2 regions of the Pseudoalteromonas sp. MMG024 genome follow, and region 1 is predicted to be linked to the other one. Evidence: riboswitches for the same ligand, from Rfam matches in the RefSeq annotation. Region 1 holds a riboswitch; the other holds the start of a gene.
The links. A riboswitch is a leader RNA that binds a small molecule or an ion and turns the genes downstream of it on or off. The one in region 1 is predicted to bind lysine.
Positions count from the first base shown of each region.

Region 2: linked by a shared signal. The riboswitch ahead of lysC (lysine-sensitive aspartokinase 3) and the one ahead of dapA (4-hydroxy-tetrahydrodipicolinate synthase) in region 1 are both predicted to bind lysine.

Region 1 covers NZ_JAKFZO010000005.1:210,081-213,503, forward strand. Annotated here, with positions in the region: gene L1068_RS06800 (PLP-dependent decarboxylase) at 1-660, opposite strand, end outside; gene L1068_RS06805 (2,3,4,5-tetrahydropyridine-2,6-dicarboxylate N-succinyltransferase) at 660-1,400, opposite strand; gene dapA (4-hydroxy-tetrahydrodipicolinate synthase) at 1,413-2,294, opposite strand; lysine riboswitch at 2,420-2,614, opposite strand; gene L1068_RS06815 (Solitary outer membrane autotransporter beta-barrel domain) at 2,790-3,423, shown strand, end outside.
Region 2 covers NZ_JAKFZO010000004.1:79,835-83,257, reverse strand. Annotated here, with positions in the region: gene L1068_RS05050 (hypothetical protein) at 1-6, opposite strand, end outside; gene nhaD (sodium:proton antiporter NhaD) at 201-1,454, shown strand; lysine riboswitch at 1,553-1,726, shown strand; gene lysC (lysine-sensitive aspartokinase 3) at 1,794-3,143, shown strand; gene L1068_RS05035 (4'-phosphopantetheinyl transferase superfamily protein) at 3,093-3,423, opposite strand, start outside.

The DNA of each region.
Region 1 (3,423 bases):
TAGTTTAAATCCAAGCTGTGCACTTAAATTTTGTAGTGGTGCAATCATGGCTCGCCATAGTTCAGCAAGTTTGTCACTGCTGAGCATATTACCCCACTGGAAAATATGTAACCCAGCAAAGTCGAGCGCTGGAAAGTCCGTAATATTTAATGTAGCCCAATCCTCAATGCCGAGACCAAAAGGGGTGAGGCTATCACCGCCAAGAGGGTTTTTCTCACTGTCTGGCCAGCGCAGTTGCACCCGCAATAAAATTTGCAGTGTTATGTTATGTTCGCTAGCAGCTTGGTTTAGCCAAGCCACTTGATTATGACTTTCAGCAACAAAGGTGCGAACACCTTTGCTGAGAAAGTGTTGGATCTGCTTTTTCGATTTAGCAGGTCCAGTGTTGAGCACACGTTTTGCGTCTATGCCTTGATCTAATACCTGATTTAGCTCGCCACTGCTGGCTACATCAAAGTCAAAACCGCATTTATCTAACGTTTTAATAATCTCTGATAGCGGATTGGCTTTAACGGCATACCATAGCTTCACCACATTTTGAGATGTTATCGTGGTTAAATGCGCTTCTAGTTTATCGAGATCATAAACATAAAAGGGAGTATCGTTTTGCTGGCATAGTTCAGCCAGCACATGACGCTGTTGTGTGCTCAAGAAGCTCATTAACGTAAAGCCTCTTCAAGTTCTAGTGACGCATCGCTTTGCTCATCACGATATTTAACGATAAGGGCACATGACATGCTTAAGCCTTGCTCACGACCCCATTCACTTGATGAAGGGCGTGAGCCAGGAATAACAATCGCATTTTCTGGAATTGGTTCGCCTTTTTCTAATACGCGCTCATTTACACAGTCATAAACAGGAATAGTTGCAGAAAGACGCACGCCTGGTGCAAGTACCGCACCTTTTTTAACGACCACACCTTCAACGATGACACAACCTGCGCCGATAAATGCATCATCTTCAATTACTACAGGGCTTGCGCCAACAGGCTCCAATACACCGCCAATTTGCACTGCAGCACTTAAATGTACGTTTTTACCAATTTGAGCACATGAGCCTACTAATGCATGGCTATCAACCATAGTGCCGGTGTCGATGTAGGCACCAATATTCACATAGGCTGGTGGCATAATTACTGTGCCGCTTGCAACATAGGCACCTGGGCGAACACTCGTACCGCCTGGCACCATACGTACACCTTCTTGTGCAGAAAAACCGCGTACAGCAAGGTTATCTTTATCTACAAATCCACCTGGAAATTCAGTATTAGTACCATTTTTGAAAACATCTAAAATGCCTTTTTTAACTTCAACGTTCGCGTGCCAGTTACCATTTTCATCTTGGTTTGCCGCGCGTAAGGTGCCGTTTTCTAGGTTTTTTAATAGTTCTTGCCAGTTCATAGTACTTCTCTCTTAATTCCAGGATAAAATTGTTTGATTAGCAGCGAGAATTGCTGCAGGTGATTCCAGCTCATGATGGGTAAGCGGTGGACGTAAATTTGGGGTGTTGAGCTTGCCTTGTTGGTGCATTAGCACTTTTACCGGCACAGGGTTAGCTACTTCAAATAAGCTATTTACCGCGTCGCTCCAAGTAGTAAACAGGTTTGGTGTGCCTAAAAGCGATCTGCGAACAAACTCTGCGGTTTGTTTAGGCCATGCGTTAGCTGCAACCGATACTAAACCTTTTGCGCCAGCTTGGGCAAAATATGGCATTAAGGCATCATCGCCACTGTAAATAGCTACATTAGGATTGCTGCTTCTAAATACTTCAAATTTACTAATGTCACCACTGGCTTCTTTTAAAGCCCATAAGTTGGTGTGATGACTTAGTGCTGATAACAGTTCAGGAGCAAGTGCTACGGCGCTGCGTCCTGGTACGTTATACAACATGCAAGGAAGTTCTGTGGCACTGAGTAATGCATCAAACCACTGAATTTGGCCTTTAATGCCAGGTTTAGCGTAAAGTGGTGAACCTAGTAATAGTGCGTCAATCGGTTGTTGGTTACAGAATTCTAACCACTCAAGTTGTTGCGGTAAGTTGACCCCGCCTACCGCAACCATCAAAGGTACCGTCGGTGATAAGTCACAGACAAAACGCACGATTCGCTGCTGCTCTGCGATGGTTAATGCTAAACCTTCACCTGTGCTGCCGAGTAATAAAATGCCATTGTCGGCATCTTGTTGATCTGCTACTAATTGCGCAAGATTGTCATAGTCAACTTCACCTGTCTCAGTGAAGGGGGTGACTAATGCAGTCCAAAGTGGGTACTGCGTTAAATTAAATTGTGATTTCATCTCTAGCGAACTTAATATGTGTTCGAAGAAGGGATAAGAGAAAGGCTCAGTCCAGCTTCGAACAACTAAAAATTCGAAGAGCAATGGACTTAAAAAATAGATAAGGCGAATGGCCTTATTTTTCTAAGACCAGAAGCTCTCCACCAAACATATTTACTTAATACAAGTAATTGGTGACAGTCGCCGGGATTCAGCCCAAGCGCCCGAGATAAGTTATCAGCAAAAAAGCTTATCTCTCGGCGTTAATTCCCCTCATTCAGTGTCTTTGGAGTTTGCTCCCCTCAACTGAACTACCTGAATAACGCACCTCTTCCAGCCCTAAGCTAGCCGCTATTTTAAATAGCCACTAACGTAAAATAGGGTGATTGAGCGGCAATTGAAACATTTTGGACGTCTAAATGTCAATAAAATTTATTTTAGAGCACTGCAATCGCATGATGTTTAATGATATAACTAGCGGCTATTGCCCTTGAAATTAAGTAAAAATCTTTAGTTGTGAGAAAGTTAGTATTTCTGTTGTGCGTTTTTATAAGCTTGCCATGCGATGCATCGGTGAAAAAAGCCTATGAGGAATCATTTGCGTCGTCGGTTGTGTTAAGTGACTCTGACGTAGTGCGCTTTGGCTTTGGTAATTTTGACCCGGTTAATATTTTAGAGCAACTCGGAGATGATGCAGGCGATAAAAGTGTTGATTTAAGAACTCAGCTACAAGTATTTGCACTGCCTTATACCTACACGTTAGACGAAGATTCACGCATAAACACGCACTTTTCTTATATTTCACAATCGCAAGAAATATTGCTGGATGATGTGACCATTCCCGACGATAGCCATGATCAAATCTTCACCGCTTATGCCGATTATGAAACAGCGCTGTATCGTTACGATAATTGGTTGTTAGAAGGCTCAATTGGTGCGCATGTGATGCATTACGACAATATTCATGACTACAACAGCCCTGAAAGTCGTGCCGCTAAAGCAGAAGTGGAAGGTATTTATTTTAATACAACTGCAAACTCAGTTTTAACTGATATGGGGTTAACTCTCAGTCGCAGAAAAGCCAGTCGTTGGGGGCATTGGCTCGTTAAGTCGAGTTATAACCACTTCTTTGGTAAAGGGTTTGGTGGTG
Region 2 (3,423 bases), on a different contig from region 1:
GATCATATTTATCCACGTTAACTTGATATCTATCCAAAAAGTAAATTTTTTATAAAAAAAATGTGTAATTAGGCTAAAACCGTAGTGGTTTTAGGTAATCTTCAGTGCTACACTTCGCGCCGCTCAACAGGCTTATTATCGACCGCAGGTTGGGTGTTCGTTCAAATTTTTAACTCAACTCTACAGGTTAAAATAACAAGATGGTGTCAGGTGTTATTCTCGCGCTGATAATAATCGCATTCGTGCTGATTGTTATAGAGGATATTATCCATGTAAACAAAGCCAAAACAACGCTATTTTTTGGAACTTTGTGCTGGATTATTCTCTTTATTTCCCCTTTACATGGGCAAAGCCCAGAATCTGTTCAAAAAGAACTCGATCATAATATTTTAGAAATTGCGACCTTGTGGTTGTTTTTGATGGCAGCGATGACCTTTGTTGCTTATTTAAACTCCAAAGGGTTTATTCAAAGCTTGGTGCATAGGGTATTGCCTAATGAAATGAGCGAGCGCAATTTAATGTATTTAATCGGTGCGTTTGCATTTTTCTTCTCGTCGATTTCTGACAACATCACCGCAACGCTGATATCACTGGCGGTTGTGATGTCGTTAAAGCTTGATGCCAAAAAACTCATTAAGTATGCCACGCTTATTGTATTTGCAGTGAACTCAGGTGGGGTATCGCTTATCACCGGTGATGTAACGACCTTAATGATTTTCCTTGCAGATAAAGTCACCATTGCTAACTTATTGTTGCTTGTCGCTCCTGCAGCGTTATCGGTATTTATTTTAGCGGCCATGCTGAGTATGGGCATGAAAGGCACCATTACCTTTGAAAAAGTCGAACTGCGCCGTATTGAAAAAACTGATATCACTATTGCCTGTATTTTTGTTTCGACCATCGTAGCCACGCTAATGTTTAGTGTGTGGTATCACATTCCGCCATTATTAACCTTTTTATTTGGTTTATCGCTAATGTTCTTAGTAGCGCAATTCTTAATGCGCAAAAAAGATGTGAATAAAAAGATTATCGATTACGTGCGTGAAATTGAGTATGACACCTTATTATTCTTTGTGGGTGTGTTATTACTTGTAGGTGCGATGAAAGAAATTGGAGTGTTGAATCAATTTACCCACCTTTATGAAGTACTTGCACCTGAATATGCAAACTACTTTATGGGTATTTTGTCAGCGGCCGTTGATAACGTACCGCTTACCGCAGCACTTTTAAAAGCAGATATCGTAATGGATACACGTCAGTGGTTAACCTTTACCTATGCAACCGGTGTAGGCGGCTCAATGCTAATTATCGGTTCAGCTGCGGGTATTATTGCAATGAGCAAAATTAAGGAACTTACCTTTGTAAGTTACCTACGCATGTTTATGTATTTGATGATTGCCTATACCATTGGTTATTCATCATCGTATTTAGTTGGTTGTTTATTTATTAATTAGTGATTGACAGCTAGACGGCTAAACGGTAAATTTCAAAAGCCTTCTTTTTAGAAGGCTTTTTGTTTGCTGTAATGCGATAAACATTATTGTTGCATGCAAACAACAGAAGAGGTGCATTAACCAGGTAGTAGATTCGAGGGCGCATTCCCGACGACGGTCTATCAGGGGGTTAAATGCCGAGGAGTGATCTGGATTTGTGGCCAGCTCGCTTCGGTTCTAGAAGTTGAATCTTCGGGACTGTCACCTGTAACAGGTGGAGAGCTTCTGGCAGAGACTATCCTGATGTAATCAATCACGTTCCTTGCCAAGTTCTCCTTATTAAGATTTAAAGGAGAGACCGTGTCTAATTCGAGTATTAATGTAGCAAAATTTGGTGGTACCAGTGTCGCAGACTATGACGCTATGGTGCGCTGCGCCGAAATTGTTATATCAAACCCAAACACCTGTTTAGTTGCCGTAAGTGCAAGCTCTGGTGTTACAAATCATTTAGTAAGCCTTGCAAATGACGATTTGACGGACGCTGCACGCCAAGAGCATATTGACGCAGTGGTAGCCATTCAGCACAAAATTACTGAAAAACTCACATTAGATGACGACATTACCGAAGGTTTTTTAGCAACACTTGAAGCGTTTAAAACCTTTGCATTACAAAACGAATTTGATGACAAAGCGAGCGATGAACTATTAAGTTTTGGTGAGCGTTTATCATCGTATTTATTTACCCAAGTTTTACGCAGCTTAGGTGCACAATCGCTGCGCTTTGATGCACGCGAAGTGCTCGCGACAAATTCACATTTTGGTAAAGCAGAACCTAATGTTGAACGCACTCGTGAATTAGCACAATCAAACTTATTGCCGTTATTAAGCGAAAGTATTGTTGTTACCCAAGGTTTTATTGGTGCAAATAGCCAAGGTGACACAACCACGCTTGGCCGTGGTGGTTCTGATTACAGTGCAGCATTATTGGCTGAAGCGGTTGATGCAAAAGCTGTTTACATTTGGACAGATGTAGTGGGTATTTTTAGTACAGATCCCCGTTTATGTGTTAAAGCGGCGCCGATTGCCAAACTGAGCTTTGATGAAGCGGCAGAAATGGCAACCTTTGGCGCGAAAGTATTACATCCAGCCACTATTTTACCAGCAAGTCGCAGTGGCATTAGTGTGTTTGTTGGTTCGAGCAAAGCGCCAGAGCAAGGTGGTACTTGGATTGAAAAAGAAAAATCAGAACAAGCGGGCATTCGCGCGGTCACACAGCGTAAAAATCAAATACTATTAACGGTTAAAAGCCCTGAAATGCTGCTTGCAAGCGGCTTTTTAGCACGCGTGTTTACCATTTTAGCGAAGTACAATATTTCGGTCGATTTAGTGACTACATCTGAAATCAGTGTTGCGTTAACGTTAGATAACGCGCCGAATGCATCACGCCCGGAGCTTGAACAAGCTTGTCTTGATGAGTTAAGCGAGTTTTGTCATGTAACGGTTGAGAATAATTTAACACTGGTGGCATTAATCGGCTCTGAAATTCAATTACGTCACGGCGAAATTAATTTAATGGGTGTACTCAGTGATTTTAATATTCGTTTAATTTGCCATGGCGCAAGTAAGCACAACTTATGTTTCTTAGTTGAGCAAACTGAATCAGATAACGTGGTGCAAGCGATTCACAGTCGTTTGCTCGAAGCCTGTTAAGTCGGGTGTAAGAGAAACTTCAATAAGCGCTGGTGGCTGTTTAACAGTCATTGGCGTTGCCAAACTAAAATCAAACCCATTAATTTGGCAGCTATAGGCTGCTAAATTATGTTTTGCATATCCATGATATACATTAGGCGCAAGCAGCTGGGCGATAGGCATGGCAACAGCTTTGGCAAGAGCCTCTTTTAATGTCCAAATACGAAAAAAAGTATCGGACATAGGGCTTGCTCTCTCAATTTCATTAATTTCATCAATATGATAAAAGTGCTTGGCTAGT